One region of the Moryella indoligenes genome, then DNA from elsewhere that is predicted to be linked to it. Evidence: predicted binding sites of a transcription regulator. Region 1 holds the regulator's gene; each other region holds the start of a gene.

What was found. Region 1 encodes Rex, which represses fermentation and respiration genes when NADH is low (regulators of the CRP and FNR family bind a similar motif). Its sites were predicted from a motif close to ATTGTTAANTANTTAACAAT; they were not measured.
Region 2: J2S20_RS03620 (acetyl-CoA C-acetyltransferase) is a predicted target of Rex. The motif match lies at 6,769-6,788, and genes of this name have one in related genera.
Region 3: gap (type I glyceraldehyde-3-phosphate dehydrogenase) is a predicted target of Rex. The motif match lies at 4,158-4,177, and genes of this name have one in related genera.

What each region holds. Positions count from the first base shown of each region.
Region 1 is NZ_JAUSTO010000009.1:33,618-44,224, reverse strand. Features, by position in the region: gene J2S20_RS08050 (DNA topoisomerase) at 1-394, shown strand, start outside; gene J2S20_RS08045 (LbetaH domain-containing protein) at 394-1,065, shown strand; gene J2S20_RS08040 (cob(I)yrinic acid a,c-diamide adenosyltransferase) at 1,146-1,646, shown strand; gene dapA (4-hydroxy-tetrahydrodipicolinate synthase) at 1,660-2,547, shown strand; gene dapB (4-hydroxy-tetrahydrodipicolinate reductase) at 2,544-3,314, shown strand; gene J2S20_RS08025 (phosphoribosylaminoimidazolesuccinocarboxamide synthase) at 3,390-4,112, shown strand; gene purB (adenylosuccinate lyase) at 4,247-5,686, shown strand; gene J2S20_RS08015 (hypothetical protein) at 5,721-5,933, opposite strand; gene J2S20_RS08010 (ABC-F family ATP-binding cassette domain-containing protein) at 6,124-8,079, opposite strand; gene J2S20_RS08005 (redox-sensing transcriptional repressor Rex) at 8,214-8,996, shown strand; gene acpS (holo-ACP synthase) at 8,993-9,382, shown strand; gene J2S20_RS07995 (NAD(P)H-hydrate dehydratase) at 9,369-10,265, shown strand; gene alr (alanine racemase) at 10,282-10,607, shown strand, end outside.
Region 2 is NZ_JAUSTO010000003.1:195,833-206,439, reverse strand. Features, by position in the region: gene J2S20_RS03650 (LacI family DNA-binding transcriptional regulator) at 1-754, opposite strand, end outside; gene J2S20_RS03645 (carbohydrate ABC transporter permease) at 782-1,621, opposite strand; gene J2S20_RS03640 (carbohydrate ABC transporter permease) at 1,618-2,460, opposite strand; gene J2S20_RS03635 (ABC transporter substrate-binding protein) at 2,571-3,890, opposite strand; gene J2S20_RS03630 (DUF2752 domain-containing protein) at 4,405-4,773, shown strand; gene J2S20_RS03625 (DUF898 family protein) at 4,795-6,651, shown strand; gene J2S20_RS03620 (acetyl-CoA C-acetyltransferase) at 6,891-8,075, shown strand; gene J2S20_RS03615 (enoyl-CoA hydratase-related protein) at 8,206-8,982, shown strand; gene J2S20_RS03610 (3-hydroxyacyl-CoA dehydrogenase NAD-binding domain-containing protein) at 9,081-9,914, shown strand; gene J2S20_RS03605 (acyl-CoA dehydrogenase) at 10,066-10,607, shown strand, end outside.
Region 3 is NZ_JAUSTO010000012.1:32,506-43,112, forward strand. Features, by position in the region: gene J2S20_RS09080 (FprA family A-type flavoprotein) at 1-806, shown strand, start outside; gene tpiA (triose-phosphate isomerase) at 932-1,687, opposite strand; gene J2S20_RS09090 (phosphoglycerate kinase) at 1,701-2,918, opposite strand; gene gap (type I glyceraldehyde-3-phosphate dehydrogenase) at 3,099-4,127, opposite strand; gene J2S20_RS09100 (Na/Pi cotransporter family protein) at 4,246-5,916, opposite strand; gene J2S20_RS09105 (NUDIX hydrolase) at 6,126-6,605, opposite strand; gene J2S20_RS09110 (DMT family transporter) at 7,007-7,906, shown strand; gene J2S20_RS09115 (M24 family metallopeptidase) at 7,881-8,948, opposite strand; gene pepI (proline iminopeptidase) at 9,025-9,909, opposite strand; gene J2S20_RS09125 (helix-turn-helix domain-containing protein) at 9,959-10,558, opposite strand.

The DNA of each region.
Region 1 (10,607 bases):
CTCCGGAATTGGAACCAGCGCGACGCGGGCGGAGATCCTTAAGAAGCTCGTGAGCAACAGCTATCTCGCATTGAACGGAAAGACGCAGATTATCACACCGACCCTGCTCGGTGAGATGATCTACGAGGCGGTGCTGCTCTCCTTGCGGCAGCTTCTGAATCCGGAGCTCACAGCCAGCTGGGAGAAGGGACTAGGCTACGTGGCGGAGGGAGCTATAAGCCCGGAGGAGTATATGCAGAAGCTCAGGGCATTTGTGAGCCGCCGCACAGAACAGGTAAAGCAGAGCAATGCGGGCTACCTTCTGCGGGATGCTTTTGAGAAGATGAGGAGCTACTATCCGCCTCCAAAGGCAGTGGCGGCTAGAACTTACAGAAAAAAGAGGAGAGATCAGTGATGAAAAAAGAGGATCTGCGCATTGAGGCGCTGTTTGATCTGAACAGAACCATAGCGGCACCGCTGTTTCAGCGCTTCAGCTATCCCTGGGAGCTGCTGCCGGAGATCGGCAGCTTTCTTATGGAACTCGGTCAGACGCTTCCGGAGTCGGAGTATGAGAAGTTTGGGGACTGCATCTGGGTACACCGTTCTGTGAAGATCGCGAAGACTGTAAGCCTGAAGGGGCCGCTGATTGTCTGCGAGGGCGCAGAGCTGCGGCAGTGTGCCTTTGTGAGGGGGAATGTCCTGATCGGGCGGAATTCCGTTGCGGGCAATTCCTGCGAGTTCAAGAACAGCATACTCTTTGATCACGTGGAGACGCCGCACTACAACTATATCGGCGATTCAGTCCTTGGCTATCGCAGTCACATGGGGGCGGGAGCCATTACGAGCAATATTAAGAGCGACAGAAAGAATATTGTGATTCACTGCGGGAATGAGGAAATTGAGACCGGCCTCAGGAAGATCGGAGGGATACTCGGCGACGGCGTTGAGGTGGGATGCGGTTCGGTTCTGAATCCGGGGGTCGTGATCGGAAAGAATACGACTGTGTATCCGCTCTCCAGCGTGCGCGGCGTGCTTCCTGCAAACACGATCTACAAGCGGGAGGGTGAGCTGGTCCGGAAGCGCTGAGACTGCTGTGCGTTCTTTGTTCATTGCAATTCTGTTTTTTCTGTGTTACGATTAGCTGATTGAAGGGAGCTAATATTCCGATGGGAAGGTGCAGAGGGAAGGTCTTTGTGATCTGCGGCAGCGGTGCCGGAAAGACAAACGCCGCGATCGGCAAGGGTATTAAGTCTCTTGCGGAAGGAAAGACGGTGACTGTGATTCAGTTTCTGAAGGGAAAGGCCAACGAGGGGTTTATGTCTGTCCTGAAGAAACTGGAGCCGGAGATGAAAGCCTTCAGCTTTGAGAAGTATGAGGGCCTGTTTGAGAATCTCTCGGAGGAGGAAAAACAGGAAGATCTCATGAATCTTAAGAATGGCATCAGCTTTGCGCGGAAGGTCATGACGACAGCGGGGAGCGATGTGCTGATTCTGGATGAGCTTCTGGGACTCGTGGATCTCGGTGTGCTGAGCACCGAGGAACTGAAACGGCTCATTCAGGCAAAGCCGGAGGAGATGGAGCTCGTCATCACCGGGAAGGTGTTTCCGGCGGAGTTAAAGAAGGATGTAGACTGCATCTCGTATATCGAAAGTATGATTAATACCTGACGGAGGTAGTGCCTTGGCTATATTTGAAGGCTCCGGTGTGGCCCTTATCACACCGATGAACAGGGATTTCAGTGTAAACTACGATAAGCTGGAGGAGATTATCGAGGAGCAGATCGCAGGCGGAACAGATGCGATCATCGCCTGCGGAACCACAGGAGAGTCCTCAACGCTCACGCATGAGGAGCATATTGAGGTCATCAAGCGCAGCTGTGAGATCGTGAGAGGCAGAATTCCGGTTGTCGCGGGGACGGGGAGCAATGCTACGGACACGGCGATCTATCTCTCTGTCGAGGCGCAGCGCTGCGGCGCAGACGCGCTGCTGCTGGTGTCTCCCTACTACAACAAGACGACACAGAGTGGACTCATTCGCCACTACACAGAGGTGGCGCGCGCGGTCACGCTTCCGCTTCTGCTCTATAATATTCCCGGGCGCACCGGCATGACCATACAGCCGGAGACGATTGCCCATCTGGTAAAAAATGTCGACAATATTGTGGGACTGAAGGAGGCGAGCGGAAACTTTACCGCGATCCTCCGCACACTCTCGCTGATGGACGGCGCGCCGATCGAGATTTACTCGGGAAATGACGATCAGATTGTGCCGCTGATGGCACTGGGAGGCAAGGGAGTGATCTCTGTGCTTGCCAATGTTGCACCGCAGCAGACGCATAATTTATGTATGGCGGCGCTGCATGGAGATATGGCGAAGGCAGCCGCCATGCAGATAGAGGCGGCGGAGCTGGTTCGTCAGCTCTTTGTCGAGGTGAATCCGATCCCGGTGAAAACAGCCATGAATCTCATGGGCAGAGAGGTGGGGCCGCTTCGTCTTCCGCTCTGTGAGATGGAGGAGGAGAATCTCCGAACCCTGAGAGCGGCCATGAAGGAGTATGGTATTCTGTGATTAATATCATTTTGCATGGCTGCAACGGCCATATGGGAAGAATGATCTGTGATACGGCTGCGGAGGAGACAGGTATTCGCATCGCAGCGGGTGTCGATGTTGATACTGCAGTACACTATGATTTTCCGGTCTTTGAGCATATGTCTGATATTTCGGGTGTCGAGGCGGATGTGATCATTGACTTTTCGGTGGCGCGCGCAGTGGATGCACTGATCTCCTATGTTGAGAAAACACAGATCCCCGCCATCATCTGTACGACTGGGCTCACGATGGAGCAGCAGATCCGACTGGAGGAGGCATCCAAGAAGACGGCTCTGCTTCGCAGTGCCAATATGGCGCTGGGGGTGAATCTGCTGATCAGGCTTGCGGCGGACGCCGCAAAAATTCTTGCGGCGAATGGCTATGACATTGAGATCGTGGAGAAGCATCACAGACGCAAGGTGGATGCGCCGAGCGGAACTGCACTTGCCATTGCGGATTCCATTAATGATGCCTGCGACGGACAGTTTCGCTATGTCTACGGGCGTTCCGAGCGCCATGAGGCCAGGGATCCACATGAGATCGGTATTTCAGCGGTGCGCGGCGGAACAATTCCCGGGGATCATGATGTGATCTTTGCCGGAGAGGACGAGCTCATTACGCTGAGCCACACCGCCTACAGCCGGAAGATCTGGGCAAAAGGCGCCTTTACTGCGGCGCGCTTCCTCGCCGGAAAGCCCGCTGGTTACTATACCATGGCGGATGTGATCGGAGATGTGCTGAAGTGACAGCAGTAGCACTGCACCTCGGGCGGCGTGTTTCACTCCGCATACTTTGAGTAAAACTGGAAAGGAACTTCGCGTATGGAAAAACGGGAGATGATTTCCGACAGCAGTACAGCGAGCGTGTATCGCACGGATGATCCGTCTCTTGTGCTGGTTTCCCGCAAGGATACACTGACAGATCTGCACTCCGGTCGCAGCGGGAATTTCCCCGGGAAAGGGGCGCTGTGCAGCAGGATGAGCGCACACGTCTTCCGCTATCTGGAGACGCAGGGCCTTCGCACGGCTTTTGTGGAGGAAACCACAGACACAGACTGCCTCTTCCGTGAGACAGAGCGCATTCCCCTGCGCATCCGGGTGAGGAGTTACAGCGCGGGCGCTTTTGCGGAGCGCACAGGGCTCGCTGAAGGGACGGCCCTCCCGCAGCCCACAGCAGAATTCCGCTACTGCAAAGAGGGACTCGGAGAACCGATGATCAACGGCTATGATGCACTGGCTCTGAAGCTCGTCACAGAGACGGAGATCGAGAAAATTGTAAAGACGGCCTTTCGTGTCAATGAGTTGCTGAGCGTCTATTTCGCGAAGCGGAAGCTGGATCTCGTCGATCTCAGCGTGGAGTTTGGAAGATATAAGGAGGAGCTGCTGATCACAGGGGAATATTCTCCGGATACCATGCGCCTCTGGGACAGTGAAACACATGAAAGACTTGACAGCGAGCGTTTCCTGAAGAATCTGGGAAACGTTCAGGATGCGTACGCAGAACTTGGCAGACGGCTGGGCCTTAGCGGGCACAGCTCATCCTGAGAAAACTATAAGCCCCGGCTTTCCTCACCGACAGAGAGTGAGGAAGGTCGAGGCTTTTCTCATGTGGTGTGGAATACTGTTTGTGTTCACCCGCATGAGAGAGAATCAATTTCTGAAAGTGGAGGAGAGAAGTGATGTCAAAGAATTACAGCGGTTATACCAGCCCTCTTTCTGAGCGCTACGCGTCAAAGGAGATGCAGTACATTTTTTCCCAGGAGAAGAAATTCAGAACCTGGCGCCGGCTCTGGATCGCCTTGGCGGAGACAGAGCGCGAGCTCGGACTGAACATCAGCGAGGAACAGATTGCAGAGCTGAAGAGCTACGCGGAGAATATCAATTATGAGGTGGCGGAGGCGCAGGAGAAACTCGTGCGTCACGACGTGATGAGCCATGTCCATGCCTACGGTGTGCAGTGTCCGAAGGCGAAGGGGATCATTCATCTTGGTGCGACCAGCTGCTACGTCGGAGACAACACGGATATTATCCTCATGACTGAGGGGCTGAGGCTTGTGAGAGAGCGCCTCGTGAATGTGATTGCGGAGCTCTCCGGCTTTGCGGAGCGCTACAGAGAGCTTCCGACACTTGCCTTCACACATTTTCAGCCTGCACAGCCGACTACGGTCGGAAAGCGCGCGACGCTCTGGATCAATGAGCTGCTGCTGGATCTGGAGGATCTGAACTATGTACTGAACGGCATGAAATTGCTGGGCTGCAAGGGCACCACCGGAACGCAGGCAAGCTTCAAGGAGCTCTTTGAGGGGGATGAGGAGAAAATACGCCGCATTGACCCGATGATCGCAGAAAAGATGGGCTTTGCCTCCTGTGTTGCAGTCTCCGGGCAGACCTACTCGAGGAAGGTGGATACAAGAGTTCTGAATGTCCTCGCGGGTATTGCGCAGAGTGCCCACAAGTTCTCCAATGATATCCGGCTTCTTCAGCACCTGAAGGAGGTGGAGGAACCTTTTGAGAAGACGCAGATCGGATCCTCTGCCATGGCCTATAAGCGGAATCCCATGCGCTGTGAGCGCATGGCCTCTCTTGCGGATTACGTGCTGAGCGATGTTCTGAATCCGATGATAGTCTCGAGCACACAGTGGTTTGAGCGCACTCTGGACGATTCCGCCAATAAACGCATTTCCGTCCCGGAGGCCTTTCTTGCAGTGGACGGCATCCTTTTGCTGTACTTAAATGTGGTGGATGGGCTTGTTGTATATCCTAAGGTGATCGAGAAGCATCTCATGGCGGAGCTTCCCTTCATGGCCACTGAAAACATTATGATGGATGCGGTAAAGGCAGGCGGCGACCGTCAGGAGCTGCACGAGCGGATACGGCAGCTGTCCATGGAGGCGGGGCGCCACGTAAAGGAAGAGGGAAGGGACAATGATCTTCTGGAGCTGATCGCCGCCGATCCGGCCTTTAAGCTGAATCTTGAGGATCTTGAGAGGACGATGGAGCCGGGGCGCTATGTAGGAAGAAGTCCGGAGCAGGTCACGGATTTTCTTGCCGCCGAGGTGGCGCCTGTCCTAAGGGAGTACAGTGCGCTGCTCGGAGAGAAGGCGGAGATCAGTATCTGAAAGCAGATCTCCAATGGGCCGGGCAGAGAGGAGATCATCTATCGCGGCCGGAATGCCGGATGATCAGAAGATAGCCGTAGATCACTGCCGGGATGACGACATCGGAGAAGATGAGAACCCGAAGCAGCGGAAGAGAGGAACTGCCGCCAAAGATACCGACAAGGAGAGTGGCTGCAAACAGGATCAGGATGAGCAGAGCGAGCAGCAGTGCCGCGATGCGCCGGAATGCGGAACGTTCAGGCTTCATAAAAGCTCCTTTCTGTTGAGAGCTCAGGGATGATACTTCTCGCCTGAGCCTGTGTCTTGCAATGTTCAGTGAAAGAAATAAAGTCCGCAGGCGGACCTCAGCTCCTCTCACTCATGAGGGGAGCTTGTCAGATCGGGGGAGTTTTCTATATGACTATATGATGAGAGAAGCGCCGTGTGTCTGCGGCGCTTTATGCGTCCTCCGCCAGCTCCTCCCACTCTGCATAGAGCTGCTCAAGCTCAGCCTCGTTTGCTTCCTTTCGCCGCTGAATCTCAAGCAGCGCGGCAGCATCGCGCTGGTTTTCGGGGAGAAGAAATTCTGCCTCGATCGTCCGCAGTGTCTCCTCCAGCGTGTGGATGCGCTGCTCGCACTGCGCCAGAGCATTTTTTCTCTTCTTTTCGAGCGCCTTCTGCGCTTTCGCGTGCTCCCAGTCAGCGCGGGCGCTGTCTGTGCTGCCGGCTTCACTGCTGCGCGCGGCATAAGCTGCGGAGACAGATACACCGGAACCTGCGGGACCGCTCAGCGCCGCGGCGCGCTCCACATCTGCTTTCTTTTCCAGATAGTAGTCGTAATTCCCGATGTAATTTAAGAGCTGTCCGCCAGTCAGATTCAGAATTCTGGTCGCGGTGCGGTTGATAAAGTAGCGGTCATGTGAGACATAGAGCACCGTGCCCGGAAAGGCGCGGAGCGCAGTTTCCAGCACCTCCTTGCTCACCATATCAAGATGATTCGTCGGCTCGTCGAGAATCAGGAAATTGGCGCGGGACAGCATAAGCTTTGCGAGGGATACTCTGCCGCGCTCGCCGCCGGAGAGCTCCGAGACCCGCTTGAAGACCTCGTCTCCAGTGAAGAGAAAGGCAGCGAGCATATTCCGGACCTCTGTGTTATTCATATCCGGCCAGCTGTCCTGAAGCTCCTCAAAAAGCGTCTTCTCGGGGTGCAGTACCTGGTGCTCCTGATCGTAATAGGCGACCATGACGCGTGCGCCGAGCGTCACAGAGCCTTCATCCGGCGAGAGCAGCCCGTTGATGATTTTCAGTATCGTCGTCTTTCCGCTGCCGTTGTCTCCGAGAATTGCCACATGCTCCCCACGCTTCAGGGAGAAAGAGAGGTCTGTAAAGAGCGGTTCCGCTCCAAAGGCCTTTGCGATATGCTCCACCTGAAGCACATCGTTGCCGCTGGCCTCCTCCATGGAAAAACGAAGCTCCATGTCGGCCTTTTCCTCATCAGGACGCTTCAGACGTTCTACCTTTCCAAGGAGTTTCTCCCGGCTTTCGGCCCGCTTTATGGACTTCTCGCGGTTGAAGGAGCGAAGTTTTAAGATGACCTCCTCCTGATGCTTCAGCTCCTGCTGCTGATTGAGGTAGGCCTTTCGTGCCGCCTCGCGCACAGCAGCCTTTTTCTCCGCATAGGCTGTGTAATTTCCACTGTAGCTGGATACATGTCCCGCATCAATATCGATGACCTTCGTCACAATGCGATCTAGAAAAAAGCGGTCGTGCGAGACGATCAGCACGGTGCCGGGATAGTTCATGAGATAGGTCTCAAGCCACTCGATGCTAGAGAGATCCAGATGGTTGGTCGGCTCGTCAAGAAGGATGAGCTCCGGCGCCTCCAGAAGGAGCTTTCCCAGAAAGACGCGTGTCTTCTGCCCGCCGGAGAGTGTGTGCATGGGCCGCTCCGCATCCTCCTCCGAGAAGCCGAGACCGTTCAATATGCCGTTTACGCGGCTCTCCGCGGAGTAGCCGTCCGCGAGCTCATAGCTGTGCTCCAGCGCGGTATATTCTCTGTACAGTGTCTCCAGCTCCGTGCCGGAGGTGTTTTTCATCTGCTCCCGCAGAAAAGCCATGCGTGCCTCCATATCGCGTATGGGCTGAATGACCTGTGTCAGCTCCTCGCGCACGCTGAGCTCGGAATCGATGGTGTTGTTCTGCTTCAGATAACCCATGCGGCAGTCCCGTCTCAGGGAGATATTTCCCTCGTCAGCCGTCAGCTCTCCGGTGATGAGGTTTAAAAGTGTCGTCTTACCCGCGCCATTCAGCCCCACGATGGCTGCTCTGTCGCGCTCATTCAGAAAAAAGGAGGCATCCTCTATGATACGCTCACCTGCGAAGGCCTTGGATATGTGTGCTACATTTAAAATCATTTCCGCTCCTTTGAATCCGGCTCCGAACGCTGTTCCCTGCTGTTGAAAATGCCGGATTTCAGTACTGAAACCAGTATACCCGAATGTGAAATGATTGACAAGAACTGTAAAAATCACTATACTGATTCTGTATTATGCCATCGGGAAGGTATATTTTGCCCGGGCCAGAGCAGGAGAGCATTGACAGAGTGAAAGAAAAAATTTCGAAGGCAGTTATATCCAGACTTCCGCGATATTACAGGTATCTTGCAGATCTGAAGGAGGAAAATGTTGACAGGATTTCTTCCAACGATCTGGCAAAGCGCATGCATGTGACAGCCTCACAGATTCGTCAGGATCTGAACAATTTCGGCGGCTTCGGTCAACAGGGCTACGGCTACAATGTGAGTTATCTGCACGGTGAGATCGGGAAGCTTCTGGGGATAGATCGTCAGAATAAGGTGATTATTATCGGTGCCGGCCATATTGGACAGGCACTGGCAAATTATCAGAACTTCAGCAGAAGGGGCTTTCTTGTCAAGGCCCTCTTTGATATTGATCCCGAGGTGATAGGCAGGAATATACGGGGAGCCGAGGTATATAGTCTGGACAGACTGGAGGAGTATCTCGCGGAGAATGAAGTTGATATTGCGACGCTCACCCTCCCGCGGGATCGGGCGCTGGAGGTCGCAAACCGCCTCTGCGCCTGCGGAATCAAGGCGATATGGAACTTTGCGCACACAGATCTTAATGTGGGAGAGGACGTTCTGGTGGAGAATGTACACCTCTCCGAGAGTCTGATGCAGCTCTCCTATCGCATGCTGGCGGCACGCGAGGCGGAGGAGGAGAGGATGAAGCACGCGGAACAGCTGAAGCTGGATCACAGGAGAAGATCTGAGAAGGCAGGCGGGCTGCGGAAGGAGCTTCCGGGAGCATGATCATCGGCGTCGGGACAGATATTACCGAAATCGAACGAATGGAACAGGCCCTTAGAAGTGAGGGTTTTTTGAGACGCGTCTTTACTGAGGAAGAACGCCGGCAGTCGAAGGGGAGGGCTCCCTTTCTCGCCGGCTGTTTTGCTGTTAAGGAAGCAGTGGTAAAATGTTTCGGAACCGGCTTCTCAGGACTGGAGCCCGCAGAAATTGAGGTTCTGCGGGATGAGAGAGGCAAGCCTGTTGTGCAGCTTTATGGAGCCGCAGCGGCCTGCTTCTCAGAAAAGAAGGGGAGCCGCATTGAGGTCTCCATCAGCAATACGAAGGAGCTGGCTGTCGCCTTTGCAGTGCTGGAGGGAGAGGAAGGCGAGGTGCGCTGTGACAGAGCTTGATGGTGTGCTGCAGTATGAGACAGAGGATCTCTCCCGGATTCCGCCGCGAAGACAGGGAGCCAATAAGGGAAGCTACGGACAGGTGCTGATCATCGCCGGCTCCGTGGGCATGAGCGGCGCGGCCTATCTCTCCGCGCTTGCCGCCTACCGAACCGGGGCAGGGCTGGTGCGAATCCTCACGCCGGAGGCGAACAGAAGCATACTTCAGATTCAGCTTCCCGAGGCCATCATCAGCAGCTATCACCCGGAGGACATCACGGAGAAGCGGGACAGCTGGATGAAGCAACTCACGGAGCTCATGGAGTGGAGCAGTGTCGTCGTGCTGGGACCGGGGCTTGGCAGAGCAGGCTATGTAAAGTCTCTCGTCGAGGATGTGCTTCAGACCGCCTTTGTACCGCTTATCGTGGATGCCGATGGACTGAATACCATTGCGGAGTACCCGTATCTCACGGGCTTCTACACGGAGAATTTTATTCTGACGCCGCATATCAGGGAGATGTCGCGGCTCACGGGAAAGCCTGAGGAGGAGCTTCTTTGCGACAGCCTGCGGGCGGCGACGGAATATCGCGATACCTATGGCGTGAGCTGCTGCCTGAAGTCTGAGCATTCCGTGATCGCAGCTGTGGACGGGAAACTGTATCGCACAGTCTCCGGCACGCCTGCACTTGCGAAGGCGGGAAGCGGAGATGTGCTGACAGGGATTATAGCGGGGCTCTATTGTCTCGGCATGGAGGAATCGGAGGCCGCGGCTTTCGGCTCTTTCCTTCACGGGCTTGCGGGGCGCAGGGCGGCGGAGCGCTGCTCTGCCCATGGCGTACTGGCGAGGGAGATTGCGGACGCCGTTCCGGAAGTGATGCGCGCTGTGCCGGGAATCAGCATATAGGAGTGTGCACAGAGATATGGAGAATCCATACAGAAGGACCTGGGCAGAGATCGATCTGGACGCTCTGGTTCAGAATGTAAAGAAAATGCGGGCCATGTTGCCGGCGGGCTGCCGTATGGCTGCGGTTGTGAAGACGGACGGCTATGGTCACGGCGCGGTTCCAGTGGCGCTTGCGCTGGAGAAATATGCGGCGTTCTACTGCGTGGCCTCTGCAGAGGAGGCGCTGAATCTGCGTCTCCACGGCATAGAGAAGCCGGTGCTGGTGCTGAGTTCTGTGATCGGTGCGGACTATGAGCGCCTGATTGCAGAGGATATCCGTCTCACAGTCTTCACCATGGCAGA
Region 2 (10,607 bases), on a different contig from region 1:
CAATCACATCCCCCAGAGCAAAGATCGCGCTGAGCGCCCCGTTTCGTTTTAAAAGCCGCATGGTCGCCTGATAGCCCTCCTCCATGGAATAGCGGCAGGGCTCGTAGCAGCGATCCAGATCAAAGCAGAGACCATGTTGCTCCATGGCTTGCTGAACGCCCCGGATGCGCCGGTAGCTCACCTGATGGAGTGCAAGACTTCCGCCGATGACACCGATGCTTCGGTGGCCATGCTCCGTGAGACTGTCGATCACCTGTGCCGCCGCGGAGGCATCGTCCGTCGTAAAGCTTGAGAGATTCGGAAAGCCGAGGGCGCGGGCATCGTTTGTCAGGAGCACCGAGGGAGTGCTGAGCTGCGAAAAGCTGTCTTTAAAGTGCTCCAGATCTCCGCCGAGGAAGAGAAAGCCCTTCGGATGGCGGAGCTCCATGAGCCTTGCGGCGTGCTGCACCTCGTCCGCATCCTCATCCAGATATGCGACATAGCTCGCCTCGCCGTTTTGCTGAAAGAGCGACTGACTCCTCTCCAGGATGTCCGCAAAGAGAGGATTCTGTGAACCTTTTACGAGAACTGCGACAGAGGACTGCGCCTGCATCTTCAAAAGCTTTGCGTTGTCGTTCGGGGCAAAGCCCTGTTCTTTAATCACGGCAAGCACCTTCTCCCGCGTCTTTGGATTCACGTCCGGATGCTTGTTGAGCACCCGGGAGACGGTGCTCACACTGTAGCCGGACAGCCGGGCGATGTCTTTGATGGTCATAGCGTTCACCTCCCTGTACTGTGCGGCTCAGCCCTTGACAGCGCCGGACGCCACACCCTTGATGATATATTTTTGGCAGGAGAGATAGAAGACGATTACAGGAATTACTGCCATGATGAGGGCCGCCATAATCGCGCCCATATCCACTCTGCCATAGGAGCCCTTCATGTACTGGACCACAATGGAGATGGTCTTGTACTTGTTGGTATCAAGCACCAGATAGGGCAGAAGAAAGTCGTTCCATATCCACATGGTCTCCAGTATGCCGACGGAGATGTAGGTCGGCTTCATGATCGGAAGCACCACGGAGAAGAACATTCGGAGCGGGGAGCAGCCGTCGATCAGAGCGGCCTCTTCGATCTCAATCGGGATGGACTTCACGAAGCCGCAGAACATGAAGACCGCGAGCCCTGCACCGAATCCCAGATAGATGATGATAATGCCCCAGGGTGTGTTAAGGTGCAGGCGGTCTGCCACCAGAGAGAGGGTGAACATCACCATCTGGAAGGGGATGACCATGGAGAACACGCAGAGCAGGTAGATGGTCTTTGTGACGCGGTTTTTCACACGGGTGATGAACCACGCGCACATGGAGGTGCATACCAGGATCACGAGCACAGAGCCCACCGTGATAAAAACGGTCCAGCCGACAGCTTTCAGAAAGCCGTACTGTCCCATCGCGGCGGAGTAGTTGTCGAGACCCGTGAAGGTGCTCTCATTCGGGAGCTCAAAGGGCTTCAGGTTGATGAAGGACTTCTTCTTGAAGGAGTTGAAGAACACGATGATGATGGGAAGAATGTAGAAAAGGCACAGAAAGGTGAAAAAGCCTGTGCCGATATTGTTCAGCGTTTCTTTTCTTTTCGTCACTGCTGTACCTCCTTGGAGCGGGTGGCGCGAAGCTGAATCAGCCCGATGCCGACGACCAGGATGAAGAAGATGACGGCCTTCGCCTGTCCGACGCCCTCCCAGCCGACGCGGCCGTAGAAGGTATTGAAGATATTCAGCGCCAGCATTTCAGAGAGCTTCGAGGGCTCGCCGGCGGTGAGAGACAGGTTCTGGTCAAAGAGCTTGAAGCCGTTGGTGATGGAGAGGAAGGTGCAGATGGTGATGGAGGGCATCATCATGGGAATGATGACATTTTTCAGTCTCTGCCATCCGTTTGCACCGTCGATCTGCGCCGCCTCCAGCACGCCGCCCGGGATGGACTGCAGCCCTGCGATGTAGATGATCATCATATAGCCGATCTGCTGCCATGAGACCAGTATCACCAGTCCCCAGAAGCCGTACCACTGGTTCAGGGCGAGGGCCTTGCCGTAGCCCGCCAGTATGCCGTTGAATATGAGCTGCCAGATGTAGCCCAGCACGATGCCTCCGATGAGATTCGGCATGAAGAAGACCGTGCGGAAAATGTTGGTGCCCCTAAGCTTCTGTGTCAGCGCCAGTGCGATCGCGAAGGCAATGACGTTGATGACCGTGAGAGAGACAATTGCGAAGAGGGCGGTGTACCAGAAGGCGTGGCGGAATATGCTGTCCTGAAAGGCGAGGACGTAGTTTTCAAATCCCACGAAGCGCGCGTCGGTGACTGTTGTGAACTCGCAGAGCGAGAGCCAGAGCCCCATGGCAAAGGGCGCCAGAAAGCCGATGAAAAAGGCGATCATGGTGGGCAGAAGAAAGATGGGAAAGTAGCGTTTTATGGCTTTCTCCACGGAGTGGCCTCCTTTCTCAGGGAGAAATCGGAAGTGAAATGTCCTGATCAATCAGAAATGGCGGGCGGGCCGAAACTCCCACCCGCCAAACGGTGTGCATTCTACTGATATTACTTCGCCGCTGCTGCCTCGGTGGCCCAGCCATCTACAAAGCTGGTCACGACAGCCTTCCAGTTATCGTCGCTCTGATCTGCCGCGTAGCTTGTGAGCGCGGAGCCCACGCCGTTCTTCCACTCCTCGGAGGGGATATGGTTGAAGACCCAGGACACGGCATATTTGCCGGAGGCGACAGATTCATTCATCTTGTTATTCAGAATGTTTGCGGTCTCCTTGGCGTTCTTGAACGGGGAGATAAAGCCCATCTCCTCTGCCATGGCAGTTGTGCCCTTGTCGGAGGTCACGCACCAGTTGATGAAGTCCAGCGTTGCCTTTACAGCTTCCTCGGAGGCCTTGGCGTTGACGCACCAGTAGTTCTCGGTTCCAATGCAGAGGCCCTGTTTGTCCTCGCCGTCTACGCCGATGTAGATCGGGATGATGTCGAGCTTTGAGGCGAGCTCCTCGCCGCCCTGCTCCAGGATATTTTTGTACTCCCAGGTTCCGTTCTGATAAAAGACGGCCTGCCCGGTGACAAATTCTGCGGTGGAGTCGTCAGCGGTCTTCGTGGAAAGAAGACCCGGCTCGCAGGTCGCGTTGTTGATGTAGAGATCCCAGATCTGGCGGTAGTTGTCAAGATAGCTGCCCTTGATCTCTGCCGGAGTTCCCTCGTAGCCCTCGTCCTTATACTCATAGTAGAGCGGAAGGTTGGCGAGGTGGGTCTTGAAGCGCCAGTCGGAGGAGCCGTCCATACCTGCGGAGGTGAAAGCGGAGAAGCCGAGCTCGTCCTTTCTCGCGCTGATGTCCTCAACGATTTTTTTAAAGGAAGCAAAGTCCTTGATATCTGCGGTGCTGTAGCCTGCCTTCTCCAGCAGCTCGCTGTTCACGATGATGCCATAGCCCTCATAGACATAGGCAAGCCCCAGCATTTTGTCGCCGTCCATCAGCTTGAAGTCGTCGCTGGTCAGCTCTCCCTCAACGGCAGTGCCGCTTAGATCCTGGCAGTAGTCCTTCCATGCCGCGAGGCCCACAGGTCCATTTACCTGGAAGAGAGTCGGCGCCTCAGATTTGGACATCTCCGCCTTCAGTGTCGCCTCGTACTGGCCGGAGGCTGCGGTCTTCACGATGACCGGAACACCGGTCTCCTCCGTGTAGGCCTTTGCGAGCTCCTGCCACTGCGTATCTGCCTCAGGCTTGAAGTTCAGGTAGTAGACAGAAGCGCCGTCCGCCTTCTTGTCGGCCGATCCTGAAGCTGTGCTTCCGGAGCCGCCGCAGCCTGCCAGAAGAGAGAGGGAGATGGCCGCGCCGAGTCCCATTGTAAGTAGATTCTTCTTCATTTCATATACCTCCTTAAAATAGTTGCCTGATTACTGATGCAGTGCGAAGAGACCGATTCCGGAATATCACTGGAGGGATATGGCGGAGTGTTTGGGCAGTACTCTGGACGACTGCATTCTGCGTTCCGGAAACTTATGACAGATCGTTGCTTTCCTGCTTCTGGTAACGGTTCCGGAAACGTTACCAGAAGGCTGCTAAGCTGATATTACGCCCTGTTGTCAGGACAATCAAGAAAAAGAATTATATTTTCTTGATTTTGTATAGTCTCACAATTTTCTGCGCGGCTATTTGTGCAGAATTTTGGGTTTCTTGTGCCCTTCAGCAGAATATTTCAGATGATTATTACTGATTGGAATGATATACTGAAAACAATTAGCAGGTTCAAACTGAGGCGGAGATTTGATGTTGAGTATTTCATCTGCCTTTGAGCCGGGAGCGAGGCAAAGCGGAGGTGAAACAGAGACTGAGGGAGGCGTACCCGGAAGGGATGTCCTTAGAGGTGGCGGATGTGTGATGAATAAGAAGTGGAAGATGCTGGCACATGCCTGTGTGGTTCTGTGTCTGGGGATTGTCTATCTGGAATTTGTCAGAAGAAGCGGATATGGCATTCCCTGCTTATTTCATCAGTGCACAGGCCTTGAGTGTCCGGGCTGCGGGATGACACGGGCCATGATTGCGCTTTTGCACTTCGACCTGAAAGCTGCGTGGAGGATGAACGCGCTGTCCGTGACGCTGCTGCCGCTGCTGCTTCTGTATCTCTTATTCCGCAAGCTGAAACAACGGCGGACGGATGAGCTGCAGTTCAGTGTCGCGGAACTTCTGCTTTTGCTGATCCTGCTGATTGGGACACTTGCATATGGCGTACTGCGAAATTTATCTTAAAAGAAGGGGGACTACAACCACATGAAGTTTTGTTCGAATTGCGGAAAACCAGTGGACGCGACGGCAAAGTTCTGCATGAACTGCGGAGCGCCGCTGCATCATGAGACGGCGGGGGGCGCTGCACCGCAGGAGAGAGCACCGCAGGAAAACCAGATGGATCAATCCGTTCAGGAGGCTCGGCAGCAGGTTCAGAACACGCAGCAGCAGGCGGCACAGGGGGACGCAGCCGGGTGGTCGCAGCAGAGCCAGAGCGCGAGTACACAGCAGACGCAGAATACACAGCAGGCTCAGAACACGCAGCAGGACCAGTATACACAGACAAAAGAGGGAGCCGCTGCAGAGCAATCGTCGCAGCAGAATCAGTATACACAGGTAAATCAGGAGGCTGCTGCGAGACAATCGTCGCAGCAGAATCAGTATACACAGGTAAGTCAGGGAGCCGCCGCGGGACAATCGGCACAGCAAGACCAGTATACACAGACAAATGAGGGAGCTGCCGCGGGGCAATCGTCGCAGCAGAATCAGTATACACAGGCAAGTCAGGGAGCTGCTGCAGGGCAATCGTCGCAGCAGAACCAGTATACACAGGCAAGTCAGGGAGCTGCTGCAGGGCAATCGTCGCAGCAGAACCAGTATACACAGGCAAGTCAGGGAGCCGCTGCAGGGCAATCGTCGCAGCAGAACCAGAACAGCTGGCAGAAGCAGGGGCAGGAGGCATTCAACGATTTCAGCAAAGCTGCCGGCGACAGGGCGATGGAGTGGACCGATAAGGCAATGAAGGGGCTGGATGGCCTCCCACCCACCGCGGTGCGTTTCTTTTGTCTGGCAGTGCTGTTTGTGCCGCTGGCGCTGGGGATCATCCTTTTCCCGCTGGAGCAGCTTCAGGAACAGATGTACTGGTACGATGGCCCATACATGCTGGTAGGCTTTCTTATGGGGCTGCTTCGTGCGGCAGCTATCATTATCACGCTCATCGGCGTCGGGCTGGCGGCTCGGGAGTTCCTGAAAGGACAGAGTGCGGGCGGACCCGGTGAGACCGGGCGCAGCGTAGACAGGATGCTTCCGCTCATCGGTGCAGTGTTTGCGCTTCTTGCCTGCGGGAGCCTGCTTGGAATTCGTCCTCTGTGCCTCTTTCTGGTGCTGGCGGCAATCATCGGCGTCTACCTCCTGATCACACAGCAGGACAGTCTCTCCCGGGCTGCGGGAGCCGGTGCGGGTATGGCTGCTTCCGGCGGGCAGCCTGTTCCGGGCTCGGAGTTTGACGGAAAAGGGCTGGAGTATCTGGGCTACAGCCTGCTTGCCGCTGTCGTGAACGCTGTGACCTGCGGCATTGCGTGGCCATGGATGCAGTGCAGGATCGTAAAGTGGCGCAAGAATCATACGCTCATCGAGGGCAGACGCCTGGACTTCAACGGCACAGGCGGGCAGATGTTCGGTCTCTATATCAAGTGGGTGCTGCTCTCGTTAGTAACCTGTGGTATCTATACGCTCTTTGTTCCTGTGGATTATCTGAAGTGGGAGATGAAGCATACCTTCTATTACGGGGATCAGGTAATGCTGGATCATGCCGTTCCGGGCTCGGAGTTTGACGGCAATACCTTTGAGTGCGCCGGCTATATGCTCCTCTGCTTTATCATCACAGTCTGCACCTGCGGCCTTGCGCTTCCCTGGGCCATCGCATTCATGAAGCGCTGGGAGATGCGTCATAAGCTGATCGGCGGCAGAAGGCTGAGCTTTGGCGGTACCGGTCTTCAGTTCTTTGGTCATTATCTCCTCATTGCCCTCTTCAGTGTGCTGAGCTGCGGCATCTATGCCAGCTGGGGACAGGTGCGGATCTGGAGGTGGATCTACAGGCACTGCAGCTATGAGAATGGATGATCCTCTGCGTGCGAAGCAAGATAATCTATAAAAAAAGCAGAAAAGCACAGATGTGTACACAAAATCCGCGATATAAAGCGCAATATAGTGCTTAATAACTAAGAGAAGAGAGAAGAGATTGATAAAAAATTGTCAAAAATGTTTGACAAAGCGAAATGGCTCAGATATATTATTGCTATAAGCAATAAAAACAAAGAAATGTGGTTTATCATGTTCAGGCTCAAGGAGGAAAAAAAGCTATGGCTAAGAAAATTGTTCTTGCTGGCGCATGCCGTACCGCAATCGGAAAGATGGGCGGCGGGCTGAGCACAACCCCCGCGGTGGAACTCGGTGCAATTGTCATCCGGGAAGCCATGAAGCGGGCAGGTATTACCCCGGAACAGGTCGATCACGTGTACATGGGTAATGTGCTCCAGGCTGCTCTGGGCCAGAACCCGGCGCGACAGGCTGCGCTCAAGGCAGGTCTTCCCTATACATCCACGGCAGTGACAGTAAATATCGTCTGCGGCTCCGGTCTGAACTGCGTCAATATGGCGGCACAGATGATCCAGGCGGGAGATGCAGATATCGTCGTGGCAGGCGGTATGGAGAATATGTCCATGGCTCCCTATGCGCTGACAAAGGCACGCTTTGGCTACAGAATGAACAATGCGACGATGATCGATACCATGGTGAACGACGGACTCTGGGATGCCTTCAATGATTATCACATGGGTATTACGGCAGAAAATGTTGCTGAAAAGTATGGTCTGACCCGTGAGGAGCTGGATGCGTTCTCCGCAGACAGCCAGCAGAAGGCCTGCGCTGCGATGGCAGCGGGACGGTTTGACACGGAGATCGTTCCGGTTCAAGTGAAGCAGAAGAAGGCTGTGGTTGAGTTCGCAAAGGATGAGGGGCCGAGAGAGGGCACCACAGTCGAGGGACTTGCGAAGTTAAAGCCGGCATTCAAGAAGGATGGAATAGTCACAGCGGGAAATGCTTCCGGAATCAATGATGGCGCGGCAGCAGTGATTGTGATGAGCGAGGAGAAGGCGAAGGAGCTCGGTGTGAAGCCGATGGCCACCTGGATCGGCGGCGCTCTGGGCGGTGTGGATCCAGCCATCATGGGAATCGGTCCGGTGGCGGCGACCACAAAGGCTTTCCAGAAGACAGGCTTCACCATCGATGATATGGATCTTGTCGAGGCGAATGAGGCCTTTGCGGCGCAGTCCGTGGCCGTGGCGAGGGACCTGAAGTTTGACATGTCGAAGGTCAATGTCAACGGAGGCGCGGTTGCACTTGGACATCCGATCGGCGCTTCCGGCTGCCGCATTCTGGTGACGCTGCTTCACGAGATGCAGAAGAGAGATGCAAAGAGAGGTCTCGCAACCCTCTGCATCGGCGGCGGACAGGGCTGCGCCACAATTGTGGAGAAGTACGAGTAAGTGCAGAGCAGGGCTCGGTTATCACTTGATGAAAATCAGATATCAGTAGAAACAGGCTGGGTGCGCAGTGCCGAAAATTCGGCACTGCGCGTGGTGCGTTAAGAAGAGTTAAGAAGAAGCGAGGGAAGCTATGGGATATGTAGATTATGAAAGCAAAGGGCAGATCGGAATCATAACCATTAATCGCCCAAAAGCTCTGAATGCTTTAAACAGTGAGGTTCTGGACGAATTAAAGACCGTTGTTGAGAGCGTCGATATGGAAGAAATTCGTTGCCTCATTGTGACTGGAGCCGGCGAGAAGTCCTTTGTCGCCGGGGCAGATATCGCGGAGATGAGCGGACTCAGCGCTGCGGAGGGAGAGGCCTTTGGAAAGAAGGGAAACGATGTATTTCGCATGATAGAGACGCTGCCCGTCCCGGTGATCGCTGCGGTCAATGGTTTTGCACTCGGTGGGGGCTGTGAGCTCTCCATGTGCTGTGATTTCCGGATCTGTTCGGAGAATGCGATGTTCGGACAGCCGGAGGTGGGACTTGGCATTACTCCGGGGTTTGGTGGCACCCAGCGACTGGCCCGGCTGGTCGGTCCGGGCATGGCGAAGCAGCTCATCTATACTGCAAAGAATATTAGGGCGGAGGAGGCGCTTCGCATCGGCCTGGTGAATGCTGTCTATCCGCTGGAGCAGTTGATACCGGAGGCGGAGAAGCTCGCCGCAAGGATTGCCTCCAATGCGCCGATCGCGGTGCGCGCCTGCAAGAAGGCGGTCAATGAAGGACTGGAAGCAGATATGGATGCCGCAATTGTGCTTGAGGAGAAGCTGTTCGGCAGTTGTTTTGGCACACATGACCAGAAAGAAGGCATGTCTGCGTTTCTGGAGAAGCGTAAAGAGAGAGAGTTTTTGAATCACTGATAAGGGTATCTGTTAAATCTATACATAAATCAAGCGTTTTTTGTGGCGGCAATCAGAAATATATAGTATGATGACACAGTAATAAGGAGGAGTATTCTATGAAGGTAGGCGTTATCGGAGCCGGAACCATGGGAGCCGGCATTGCACAGGCATTTGCGCAGGTCGAGGGCTATGAGGTATGCCTCTGTGATCTGAACGAAATCTTTGCCGGAAGAGGAAAGAAGCGTATTGAGGCCAATCTCCAGAAGCGCGTCAGTCGCGGCAAGATGACAGAAGAGGAGATGACGGCAATTCTTGACCGCATTCACACGGGAACCAAATACATCTGCGAGGAATGCGACCTCATCGTCGAGGCTGCCGTTGAGAATATGCAGATCAAGAAGGATACCTTCCGTGAGCTTGCGACCATCTGTAAGAAGGATTGTCTTTTTACTACAAATACCTCTTCGCTCTCCATTACGGAGATAGGCGCAGGGCTTGACAGACCGGTCACAGGTATGCACTTCTTTAACCCGGCACCTGTCATGAAGCTGGTTGAGGTCAGTGTCGGACTGAATACGCCCCAGGAAATTGCAGATAAGGTCAGTGCTATCTCCGAGGATATCGGGAAGATTCCGGTGCAGATGCGTGAATTTGCCGGATTTGTCGTGAACCGGATCCTGATTCCGATGATCAATGAGGCGATCGGTGTCTATGCGGAGAATGATGTTCCGGCGGAAAAGATTGATGAGGCAATGAAGCTCGGCGCAAATCATCCGATGGGGCCGCTGGCGCTGGGAGATCTGATCGGACTCGATGTCGTGCTTGCGATCATGCAGGTGCTGCAGCAGGAGACCGGAGATTCGAAGTATCGCCCGCATCCGCTGCTCAGAAAGATGGTTCGCGGAGGCAGATTGGGAAGAAAGACGGGAAGAGGTTTCTACGAGTATTGAGAAATTGAGAACAGAAATACTGTTCGCGGCTTGGCTTTTCTGTTATAATAATGGGCAGTAATTGTATGGAGACGTTCTGCGGGGATACGAAAGGGTATCCCCGCAGTGATACGTCGAAGTGCGTTAATTATTTAACATGGAGGAAGGATAAATGGATTTCGTATTAGACAAGAAACACGAAATGGCGCGCACGTTATTCAGAGAATTCGCTGAAAACGAAGTGAAGCCGCTGGCTCAGGAGGTCGATGAGACTGAGCGCTTCCCGATGGAGACTGTCGAGAAGATGGCGCGCTATGGCTTCTTTGGTATTCCGATTCCGAAGGAGTATGGCGGACAGGGCTGCGACATCCTCACCTACGCGATGTGCGTTGAGGAGCTCTCCAAGGTATGTGGCACCACAGGCGTTATTGTTTCTGCACACACATCTCTCTGCATGGATCCGATTCTTACCTTCGGAACCGAGCTTCAGAAGAAGAAGTATCTTCCGGAGCTGGCAAGCGGTAAGAAGCTCGGTGCTTTTGGCCTGACTGAGCCGGGAGCAGGAACCGACGCACAGGGACAGCAGACAAAGGCTGTGCTTGACGGAGATGAGTGGGTTCTGAACGGATCCAAGTGCTTCATCACCAACGGTAAGTATGCAGATATCTACATTGTGATTGCCGTTACCGGAACTGTTGAGAAGCGCGGCAGAAT
Region 3 (10,607 bases), on a different contig from region 1:
CAGTGGCCTTCGTGACTGCTCCCATGGTCCACTGGCCGGAGGCGATGATCACCCTTGATACCACAAACGGCGCGCTCTTCTCCGCAGATGCCTTCGGCTCCTTCATCTCTCTCAATGGAAAGCTCTTCAACGATGAAGTGAATTTCGACCGCGACTGGATCGACGAGGCACGCCGCTACTACACAAATATCGTCGGGAAGTATGGCCCGCACGTACAAAAGCTCATCGGCAAGGCAGCTCCGCTCCTCGACCAGATCAAGTTTATCTGCCCACTGCACGGCCCGGTATGGAGAAGCAATATCGACTACATTCTCGACAAGTATCAGCACTGGAGCAGCTATGAGCCGGAGTCCAAGTCCGTCATGATCGTCTATGCCTCCATGTACGGCAACACCGAGGCGGCTGCCCAGGCGCTCGCGGCGAAGCTCTGTGAGCGCGGCATCACAGACATCGCGGTCTACGACGTCAGCAAAACCCACGTGTCCTATCTGATCGGCGAGGCCTTCCGCGTGAGCCACATTGTTCTGGCCTCTGTGACCTACAACCTCGGCATCTATCCGGTAATGCTGAACTTCTTAAATGACATGAAGGCGCTGAACCTTCAGAACCGCACCTTTGCCATCGTAGAGAACGGCTCCTGGGCCGTAAAGTCCGGAGATCTCATGTATCAGTTCCTTGACGAGCAGATGAAGTGCATGACCATACTGAACGAGCGCCTCTCTCTTGCCTCCTCCTTGAAGGAGTCTCAGGTGGATGAGATGGACAATCTCGCAGATTCCATCGCGGCAAATATGCGCGAGAACTAAACGCTGAAACCACGTCCGGCGGGATTTATGATTGGAAGCATACGCCGCTGGGCAGAGCGAAAGCAGCAGCAGGGCAGAGGAAAAATCCTCTGCCCTGTCGCTGCTTTTTTCACTTCATGTTTTACTTAAGCGTTCTTATAATTCACGATTGTTCCAAAATCCGGCTTCAGAGCCGCACCGCCGATCAGACCACCGTCAATATCCGGCTGTGCGAGCAGCTCCCTGCAGTTGCCTGCGTTCATGGAGCCGCCATACTGAATGCGGATTGCCTCTGCCGTCGCCTCGTCATAGAGTGCTGCGATGGTTCGACGGATGCCGCCGCAGATTTCTTCCGCCTGAGCGGTCGTCGCAGTCTTTCCGGTCCCAATGGCCCAGATCGGCTCGTATGCAATGACCACGCCCTTCGCCTGCTCCGCACTCACGCCGGAAAATGCGATCTTGATCTGCATATTGATCCAATCCATCGTGATACCGGCCTCTCTCTGCTCCAGACTCTCTCCACAGCACACAATAGGCTTAAAGCCGTGTTCCAGAAGCTTTAAGAGCTTTTTATTGATGATCTGATCTGTCTCCGCAAAATACTGTCTCCGCTCAGAGTGACCTATAATCACGTACTCAACACCTGCATCCTTCAGCATCTCCGGGGATATTTCTCCTGTGAAAGCACCCTTTTCCTCAAAATAAACATTCTCCGCGCCGAGATGTACAGCGCTTCCCTTCAGCGCCTCCCTCACGGGGATAATGTCAATCGCCGGAACACAGTAGACAACATCCACCTCCGGGTTCTCAACCAGCGGGGCGAGCGTCTTCACCAGCTCTATCGCCTCAGACGGTGTCTTGTTCATCTTCCAGTTCCCAGCAATAATTTTTCTTCTGCTCATGCCTCTGCTCCTCTCAGTCACGATTGTCTGCCGCAGCTACGCCCGGAAGCTCCTTGCCCTCAAGGAATTCCAGAGAGGCACCGCCGCCGGTAGAAATATGGGTCATCTTGTCCGCAAAGCCGAGACGCTTCACCGCACTCACGGAGTCGCCGCCGCCGACCACAGTCGTAGCGTCCGGAAGCTCCGCAACTGCTTTGCATATCTCCAGCGTTCCGACTGCAAAGTTTTCAAATTCAAATACGCCCATGGGACCATTCCAGACCACGGTCTTTGCTCCCTTCAGCGCATCCTTGAAGAGCTCCACGCTCTTCGGGCCGATATCCAGCCCCTCCCAGTCATCCGGAATCTCAGAAACCGCCTTGCGCTCTGTGTCGTTTTTGAACTCCTTTGCAATTACATTATCGACAGGAAGCAGAAGCTTCACGCCCTTCTCCTTTGCCTTTGCAACCATATCGAGCGTGTACTGGAGCTTATCGTCCTCACAGAGCGATCTTCCGATCAGATGTCCCTGTGCCTTGCGGAAGGTGTAAGCCATGCCACCGCCAATAATCAATGTGTCCACCTTGTCCAGAAGATTATTGATGACATTCAGCTTGTCAGAGACCTTCGCGCCCCCCAGAATCGCAACGAAGGGGCGAACCGGATTCTCCACCGCCTGCCCGAGGAAACGAATCTCCTTTTCCATGAGATAGCCTACTACGGACTCTGTACAGTACTTCGTCACGCCGACATTGGAGCAATGAGATCTGTGGGCGGTTCCAAAGGCATCATCCACAAAGATGCCGTTGTCGCACAGCGCTGCGAGCTCCTTTGCGTAGCTCTCTGCAGCCTCATCCTTTCCATACTTTGTCTCTTCTATGCGGTAACGGGTGTTCTCAAGCAGCAGAACCTCGCCGTCCTTCAGCTCTGCAGCGAGCTTCTGTGTCTCCTCTCCCGTGACGCGCGGATCAGAGACAAATTTCACCTCCCTACCGAGGCGCTCGCTGAGTGCGGGCGCAACCGGCTTCAGGCTCAGTTCTGGAAGCGGTTCTCCCTTCGGTTTTCCGAGATGGGAGCAGAGTATCACTCTAGCTCCCTGCTCCAGCAGCTTCTTAATGGTCGGAAGTGCGCCATCAATGCGGTTATAGCTCTGAATCACACCATCCTGAATTGGTACATTAAAATCACAGCGCACCAGCACTTTTCTGCCCTTCAGCTCCTTCAGATCGTCCACTGTCTTCTTGTTTAACATCGCTCTCTCCTTTTTCACTGCATCATAAAAAGCGGGAAGCTCTTTGCGCACAGACTTTTGCCTGTATCATCACACCCGCGCATCCGCTGTACCAGACACAAAAGGGTCCGGCCCCAGAGCCGGACCCGCTATGAGTCACTTTTCAGCTGATGCTGTAATCACGAAATGAATTCCGTCGAATTATGCCAGCTCCGCAAAATACTTGATGGTGCGAACCATCTGAGAGGTGTAGGAGTTCTCATTGTCATACCATGAGACAACCTGAACCTGGTACAGATCCTCACCGATCTGGCTGACCATGGTCTGCGTCGCATCAAAGAGGGAACCGTATCTCATGCCGATGACATCGGAGGAAACGATCTCATCCTCATTGTAGCCGAAAGACTCGTTCGCAGCTGCCTTCATCGCAGCGTTGATCTCCTCCTTCGTAACATTTGCCTTCTTCACAACTGCCACAAGGATGGTGGTGGAACCGGTTGTCACCGGAACACGCTGTGCAGAGCCGATCAGTTTTCCATTCAGCTCCGGAATGACAAGGCCGATCGCTTTTGCAGCACCGGTGCTATTCGGAACAATATTCGCAGCGCCCGCTCTGGATCTTCTGAGATCGCCCTTTCTCTGCGGGCCATCGAGAATCATCTGATCTCCGGTGTACGCATGGATGGTGCTCATGATTCCAGACTGAATCGGAGCGTAGTCGTTCAGGGCCTTTGCCATCGGTGCGAGGCAGTTGGTGGTGCAGGACGCCGCGGAAATGACATTGTCCTCTCTGGTCAGTGTCTTTTCATTGACGTTGTACACGACGGTCGGAAGGTCATTTCCTGCCGGAGCGGAGATAACAACCTTCTTTGCACCCGCTGCGATATGTGCGGATGCCTTCTCTTTGGAGGTATAGAAGCCCGTGCACTCAAGAACAACATCGACACCGATCTCACCCCAGGGAAGATTCTTCGCATCCGCTTCCTTATAGATGGTGATCTTCTTTCCATCGACGATAATGTGATCCTCACCGGCCTCAACTGTGTGTCTGCCCTCACCGATGCGGCCCATGAAGCCGCCCTGCGCGGTATCGTACTTGAGAAGATGCGCGAGCATCTCCGGCTTCGTCAGATCATTGATCGCAACAACCTCATAGCCCTCTGCCTCAAACATCTGTCTGAATGCAAGACGACCAATACGTCCAAAACCATTAATCGCAACCTTTACCATTGGATTACCCTCCTGACTCTCATAGCAGAAAATGTTAAATAATAGTCAATTTACTTCAAGCTTATTGTACTCGCCGCTCCCGCAAAAAGCAAGCTTACAGTGAAAATATATGTCTGCCTCACATCTCATTCATGATATATTCCGCCATGTTCTCAGCGTGGTCAGAAATACGCTCCAGATTATCGATGATTTCTATAAACACAAGACCTGCGGCCGGATTGCACTCTCCGCGGGACAGACGCTCAATATGCCTCTCCTTCTGCTCATCGCGAAGCGTGTCCACAAGATCCTCACAGACACTCACCCTGCGTGCCAGCGCAACACTGCGCTTTGCCCGGGCCTCCACAGCCGTTCCGAAGGCTTCCTTCACCGCTTCAGTGATCTCCCTCAGATCCGCGCGTCCCGTCGCGGAGAGCTCAAGACCTCTCTGTCCCAGAATCTGCACATTTTCCGCAATATTTTCCGCGTGATCCCCGCTTCGCTCAATATCTGTCAGCGAATTAAAGAGATTCGTCACCACAAGCTTCTGATGATCATTCACAGACAGTGTGCTCGCGTGCACCAGATACTCTCCCAGCTCTTTATTGATCTGATTCAGACGCTTCTCCTCAGCAAAGATCTGCTCTATCGTTTTTTCATCTCTGGTGAAACAGACCTCACAGGCGCGGTCAATATTCTCCTGTGCAAGCCGCCCCATATTTGCGACCTCATTGGAGAGCGCCGCAATTGCCATTGCCGGCTGACCGAAGATACGCGGATCCAGATGCGTCAGCGGCTGCTCCTTTGCATACTCCTCAGCAGCCTCATCCTCACCCGGACGCTCCCGCACAACAATGCCGGAGAGCTCCACAATATGATCCGCCATCGGGAACACCAGCAGAGTCATAATGCAGTTAAAAAAAGTATGAAAGAGAGAAATCTGCACCGGAGTGATGCTGTGATGTGCGATCTGCGGAAGAGCGGTGAAGAGCAGGGTACCACCAACACCGAAGAGAACTGCTCCGATCACATTAAAGCTCAGATTCATCACCGCAGCCCGCTTTGCCGTGCGGGAGCTGCCCACCGCAGACATCATACCTGTCACGCAGGATCCGATATTGCCGCCGAGCGTGATGAAAACAGCCGCATTGGCTGTGACCAGCCCGTTCATGGCAAGGGTCTGCAGAATACCGATGGATACCGAGGAGCTCTGCAGCAGTCCGGTAATCAGGGCTCCGGAGAGTATGCCCAGAATCGGATTATACCCAAGTGCAGTGAATACCTCAGCAAAGATCGGTGCATCTGTGTAAAGCGAAATCGCGTCCGACATAAAACTGAGGCCCTGAAACAGAAGACCGATTCCGATGATGATCTCCGCCCCCACCTTCTTCTTTGGGGATTTCGCAAACATCATGATGCCCGCGCCAATCCCTGTAAGCAGCGGCGCATAAAATTCCGGGTTCAGTACCTTTAATGAATCCCCCAGCTGGCTCAGCGATACGATCCAAGCGGTGACCGTGGTTCCGACATTGGCGCCCATGATAACGCCGACTGCCTGACCGAGCGTCATCAGTCCGGCACTGACAAAACCGACAACCATGACTGTGGTCGCTCCGGAGCTCTGAATAATGGCCGTGATCGCCGCACCGACAAGCACCGCTGTAAAGCGATTGCTCGTCAGCATGCCAAGAAAATCCTTCATACGGTTACCGGCGGTCTTCTGCATTCCGTCAGCCATAAGGTGCATGCCGTAGAGGAACATTCCAATGCCGCCGATAAACATAAACAGATTTGTGATATTTTCCAGCATAAGTCTCCCGGGGAAGCGCTTTCCCTCTCTATCTTCTCTTCTTCTCTACAAAAAGCAGTGTAGCACACGGCCTAAATTTTCCGCAATTCTGAAGACTGCACAAGAAATAGCAGGCACGCTTCCCCTGCGTAGTCGTTTTGATAAATAAGCCCTCCTACTGCCCCAAACTGCCGTGGAAACGCTTTACTTTTCACTCCGGAGACTATAGATTAAGAGGATAAGCTCTCCAGCCTTTTCCCGTTCAGCATGGCCTGCACCAGCATATCCCCCTCATAGACCAGCTTCAGAGAAAAAAAAGGGACAGCAGAGAGCAGCAGCTTTAAAAATATCCTGTCTCCCTCCCAGAGATTCAGATCCATCACCTTCTCAATAGGAATCCACTCTGCGACGCCCTCATCACAGCTGTGGTACTCCCCTGAGAAATCTGAGGAGGTAAAGAGATGCATATGCTCGGATTCCCAGCGGTCGGAAACAAAGGTGATGATCCCGCGATACTGCCAGGAGTGAAGCAGATAGCCAGTCTCCTCCTGCACCTCTCGGCACAGGCATTCTTCTGGGCTCTCGCTCTCCAGGAACTTACCGCCGACGCCGATCCATTTGCCCTCGTTCAGATCGTTTTTCTTCCTGATGCGGTGCAGCATGAGCCAGCGGCCTTCCTTTTCGATGTAACAGAGCGTTGTACTGAACATATGCTCCTCCTTTGTGCTAATACGGATATCATACCGTCTTGCTGTTTTATCATCTCGTTATTTTACCATCTCGCTTCCGCTCGATGGGTTTTCTCGTCAAGACTTCTCCTGCGCAAGCGCGAGGAGTCTTTCCTCGTTATTTTACCATCTCGCTTCCGCTCGATGGGTTTTGTCGTCAAGACTTCTCCTGCGCAGGCGCGGGGGGTCTTTCCTCGTTATTTTACCATCTCGCTCCCGCTCGATGGGTTTTCTCGTCAAAACTCCTCCTGCGCAGGCGCGAGGAGTCTTTCCTCGTTATTTTACCATCTCGCTTCCGCTCGATGGAGTTTCTCGTCAAAACTCCATTTGCGCAAGCGCATGGAGTCTTTCCTCGTTATTTTACCATATTTTCGGAGGTCTTTATGTCTTCTATTCAAAAGCGTGGTCTCATCTGCGGGGTGCTGGGTGCGGCGTCCTGGGGCGCATCCGGAACCTGCGGTCAGTTTCTCTTTCAGAACTACCCCGTGGACTCCTTCTGGCTCACAGCTTTTCGCATGAGCTGCTCCGGAGCCATACTCTTTGCACTCTCCTGGCTGCGACAGAAAAATGAACTGAGGCGCTTTCTCACGGACCGCCGTTCGCTCGCGGAGCTCGCTGCCTTCTCTGTATTCGGTCTGCTCTTAAGCCAGCTCGCCTACCTCACCGCGATCCAGTACTCCAACGCCGGTACCGCAACTGTACTGCAGAGCCTGAGCATCGTCCTTATCACAATACTCTTTTATATCCGACGTCGCACACTGCCTCCCAGAATGCAGCTGCTTGCGATCCTCCTCGCTTTTCTCGGCATCTTTTTCGTCGCGACACAGGGAAACCCCGCGACGCTTGCCATCACGCCGCCGGGGCTTATCTGGGGTCTCGCTGCCGCCGCCGGTGCCGCAGGATACTGCCTGCTCTCCGGTTCTCTCATCGACCGCTGGGGAAGCACAGCTGTCTGCGGCAGTGGTATGCTGATCGGCGGTCTGGTGTTTTCGCTGGTGACCGCTGTGTGGAAGCTCCCGCCTCTGGATCTCCGCGGCTGGATACTCATCGCCTGCATCATCCTGCTCGGAACCGTCATCGCTTACACACTGTTCCTTCAGTGCATTCACGACTTGGGCCCGGTGAACGGCAACCTCCTCGCCGGAATCGAGCCGCTGACCGCAACTGCGCTCTCTGCCCTCCTCCTGCACTCCCGCTTCACAGCTGCCGATCTCATCGGCTTCGTATGCATCCTCAGCGCGGCGGCAATGCTGAATCTCACAGCTCAATCAGATCCCGTGTGAAACGCACCATATTCTCATAGCCCTCTTCTGTCACCAGGAGCTGGTCCTCGATGCGAACGCCGCCCCAGCCCGGAATATAGATTCCAGGCTCGATGGTGCGGACATTTCCCGCCGGGATCGGGTCAGTGTCCATCATAGAACAGAAGGGCCCCTCGTGTACAAAGAGGCCGATTCCGTGCCCGATGTTTGTATACTGATAGCCCATATACTCCGTGTCCCGGATCGCCTTCAGTGAGGCCTCATAGATCTCTCTTCCGGTGACGCCCGCCTTCGTGACGGCGAGGGAATCCTCCACCATGCGCTTCTCCAGCTCATATACCTCCCGCTGCTTTTCCGTGGCCTTTCCGACGACCACAGTTCTGGTCATGTCGGACATGTAGCCATGCACCTGACAGCCAAAATCCATCAGCACAAAGTCACCGTACTCCACGGCCTTCTCTGATGGAATGCCATGGAGAAGAGAGGTTCTCGCGCCGGAAATCAGAATATTTCCATAGGGCATGGTGTCTGCCCCCTCCTGCACCATATACAGAGAAAGCTTTGCGGCAAGCTCCTTCTCCGTGACTCCCACCCGTATCTCCGGCAAAAGCTTCTCCAGCGCGCGGCAGGATATCTCACAGGCAGCGCGCTGATACTGTATCTCCTGCGGCGTCTTAATGCGGCGCATCTTCTCTATGACATCCACTGTCGGAATGAGCTCTCCGCGTATTTTCCCAGAGAAATCCTGATAGAAGGCGTAGCTCAGGCGATCTGCTTCGAAAGCAACTGTTCGGCAGTTATTTTCCTGCATGAGAGCCTGCACCGCATCCCCGATGGTTCTCCCGGGCTTTCTCCAGACACATATCTCATAGTCCGGGCACTCAATCGCAGCCTGCTCCGTGTAGCGCGGATCTGTCAGAAAGTAGTACTTGTTTTTCAGAATCAGCAGGTAGCTGTCCGCTCCGGTAAAACCGCTGATGAAGCGCAGGTTTTCCTGCTTTGCGATAAAAAAACAGTCGATTTTCGCTTCTTCCATGTAGCGCAGCAGCTTCTCTTCATTCATTTCAATGCCCTCTCCTCTCAGAATTTCAATTCAAAATATTGCTCGGGAAAGTGCCTCCGGCGCTCCCCGCATAGCTTCAATCGTACTGCTCCATCCACTCATTCAGCAGCGCACAGTAGCGCTCATTGTCCTCGACAAAACACATGTGACGACAGCCGGGGAAGAGCTCCCAGCGCGCATTCGGAAGCCCGTCGTACATAGTCTTCGCAATGAGCGGCGTGCAGAGATCATTTGTCCCGCTGATGATGAGGGACGGTATCTCTATCTCCCGAAGCCGCGACCGGTACTCCCAGTCCTTAAAGATTCCAGTTGCCTGAAACTCATTCTCGCCCTGCGTAGCAAGATAGGCGCTCCGTCCTGCCCTCTTTGGTCTCCTGAGACACTCCGGGCTCTCCGCTGTCGGCGCTCCGGCGCAGAAGAGCTCCATATAGTGCGCCTCCGCCCTCTTGTACAGCTCCCCGCTGTAATCCCCGCTCTGCTCCGCCTCACGGACAGCTGCCTGCTCCTCTGCCGGCAGAAAGGCAAGCTGACGGTGCTGTTCCTCTGCCCAGAGTGCGCAGGAAGGAAGCGAACTCGAGAGTATTAATGACTGAACCCCCTCCGGTCTGTAGTTGCAGAGGTATTCGATCGCCAGCATCCCACCCCAGGACTGTCCGAGCAGATGCAGCTTCTCGAGCTTCAGCGTCTTTCGAAGCAGCATGAGCTCCTCATCCCATGTTTTGTAGGTCCATAGCTCCGGATGTTCTCCCTCAACCCACGAATTCCCGCAGCCGAGCTGATCGTAGGAGATCACCTCTCTGCCTTCCTCTGCAAGACAGTCCAGCACCTCAAAGTAGTTGTGTGTGGAGCCCGGCCCTCCGTGGAGCAGCAGCAGAGGTTTCTTCCCGCCCCTGCTCTCTCCGACTATACGGTAGTAAGTCTGATAGCCCAGATATGGAATATAGCCCTCCCGAATCTTCATGCTCTCTCCCCTTTCTGCCTCCTGGCGACATGAACTCACTCCGTCTCACTCAGAATATCAGCTTCACCTCATTGTTTGTGCGGAAGGGATTCGGAGAATTGATCGTCAGGATTTTTGTGATGCAGTTGGTAGGGTTCACCCAGTTGTGCGGCTGCTCCGAGTGGATCTGCACGCTGTCCCCCGGATTCAGCAGGTAGTGCTGCCCGTTCAGATATACCTCCAACACCCCTTCCATCACATAGACAAACTCCTCTCCCTTGTGCTGGTACAGCTCAAATTCTCCAAGATCACTGTTCGCAAAGGGCATCAGATGAAAAATGCGCGGCAGGCAGGTAAACTCCCCCACGTTATTGCTCAGAATATACTGGACGATCTGCGGGCTCACCTGAGAGCACTGCAGCTCAAAGCTCCGGCACACCGGCTGATCCTTCCCCGGCGCCGGCACAGAGGTAAAAAAGGAGGAGAGATCCGCGTCCAGTATCTCCGCGAGTTTCGCGAGAGAATCTATGGCAATTGTGGACTTCCCGTGCTCCAGTTGAGAGAGAAAGCCTATGGACAGACCTGATTTCTCACTCAGCTCCTTCAATGTATACTTTTTTTCTGTTCTCAGCGCCTTGATCTTGGTGCCGATTGAAATACTGTGCTTCATACTTCCTCCTGTATTTTTCACTGTCACAACGCATCATTGACCCTCGCCG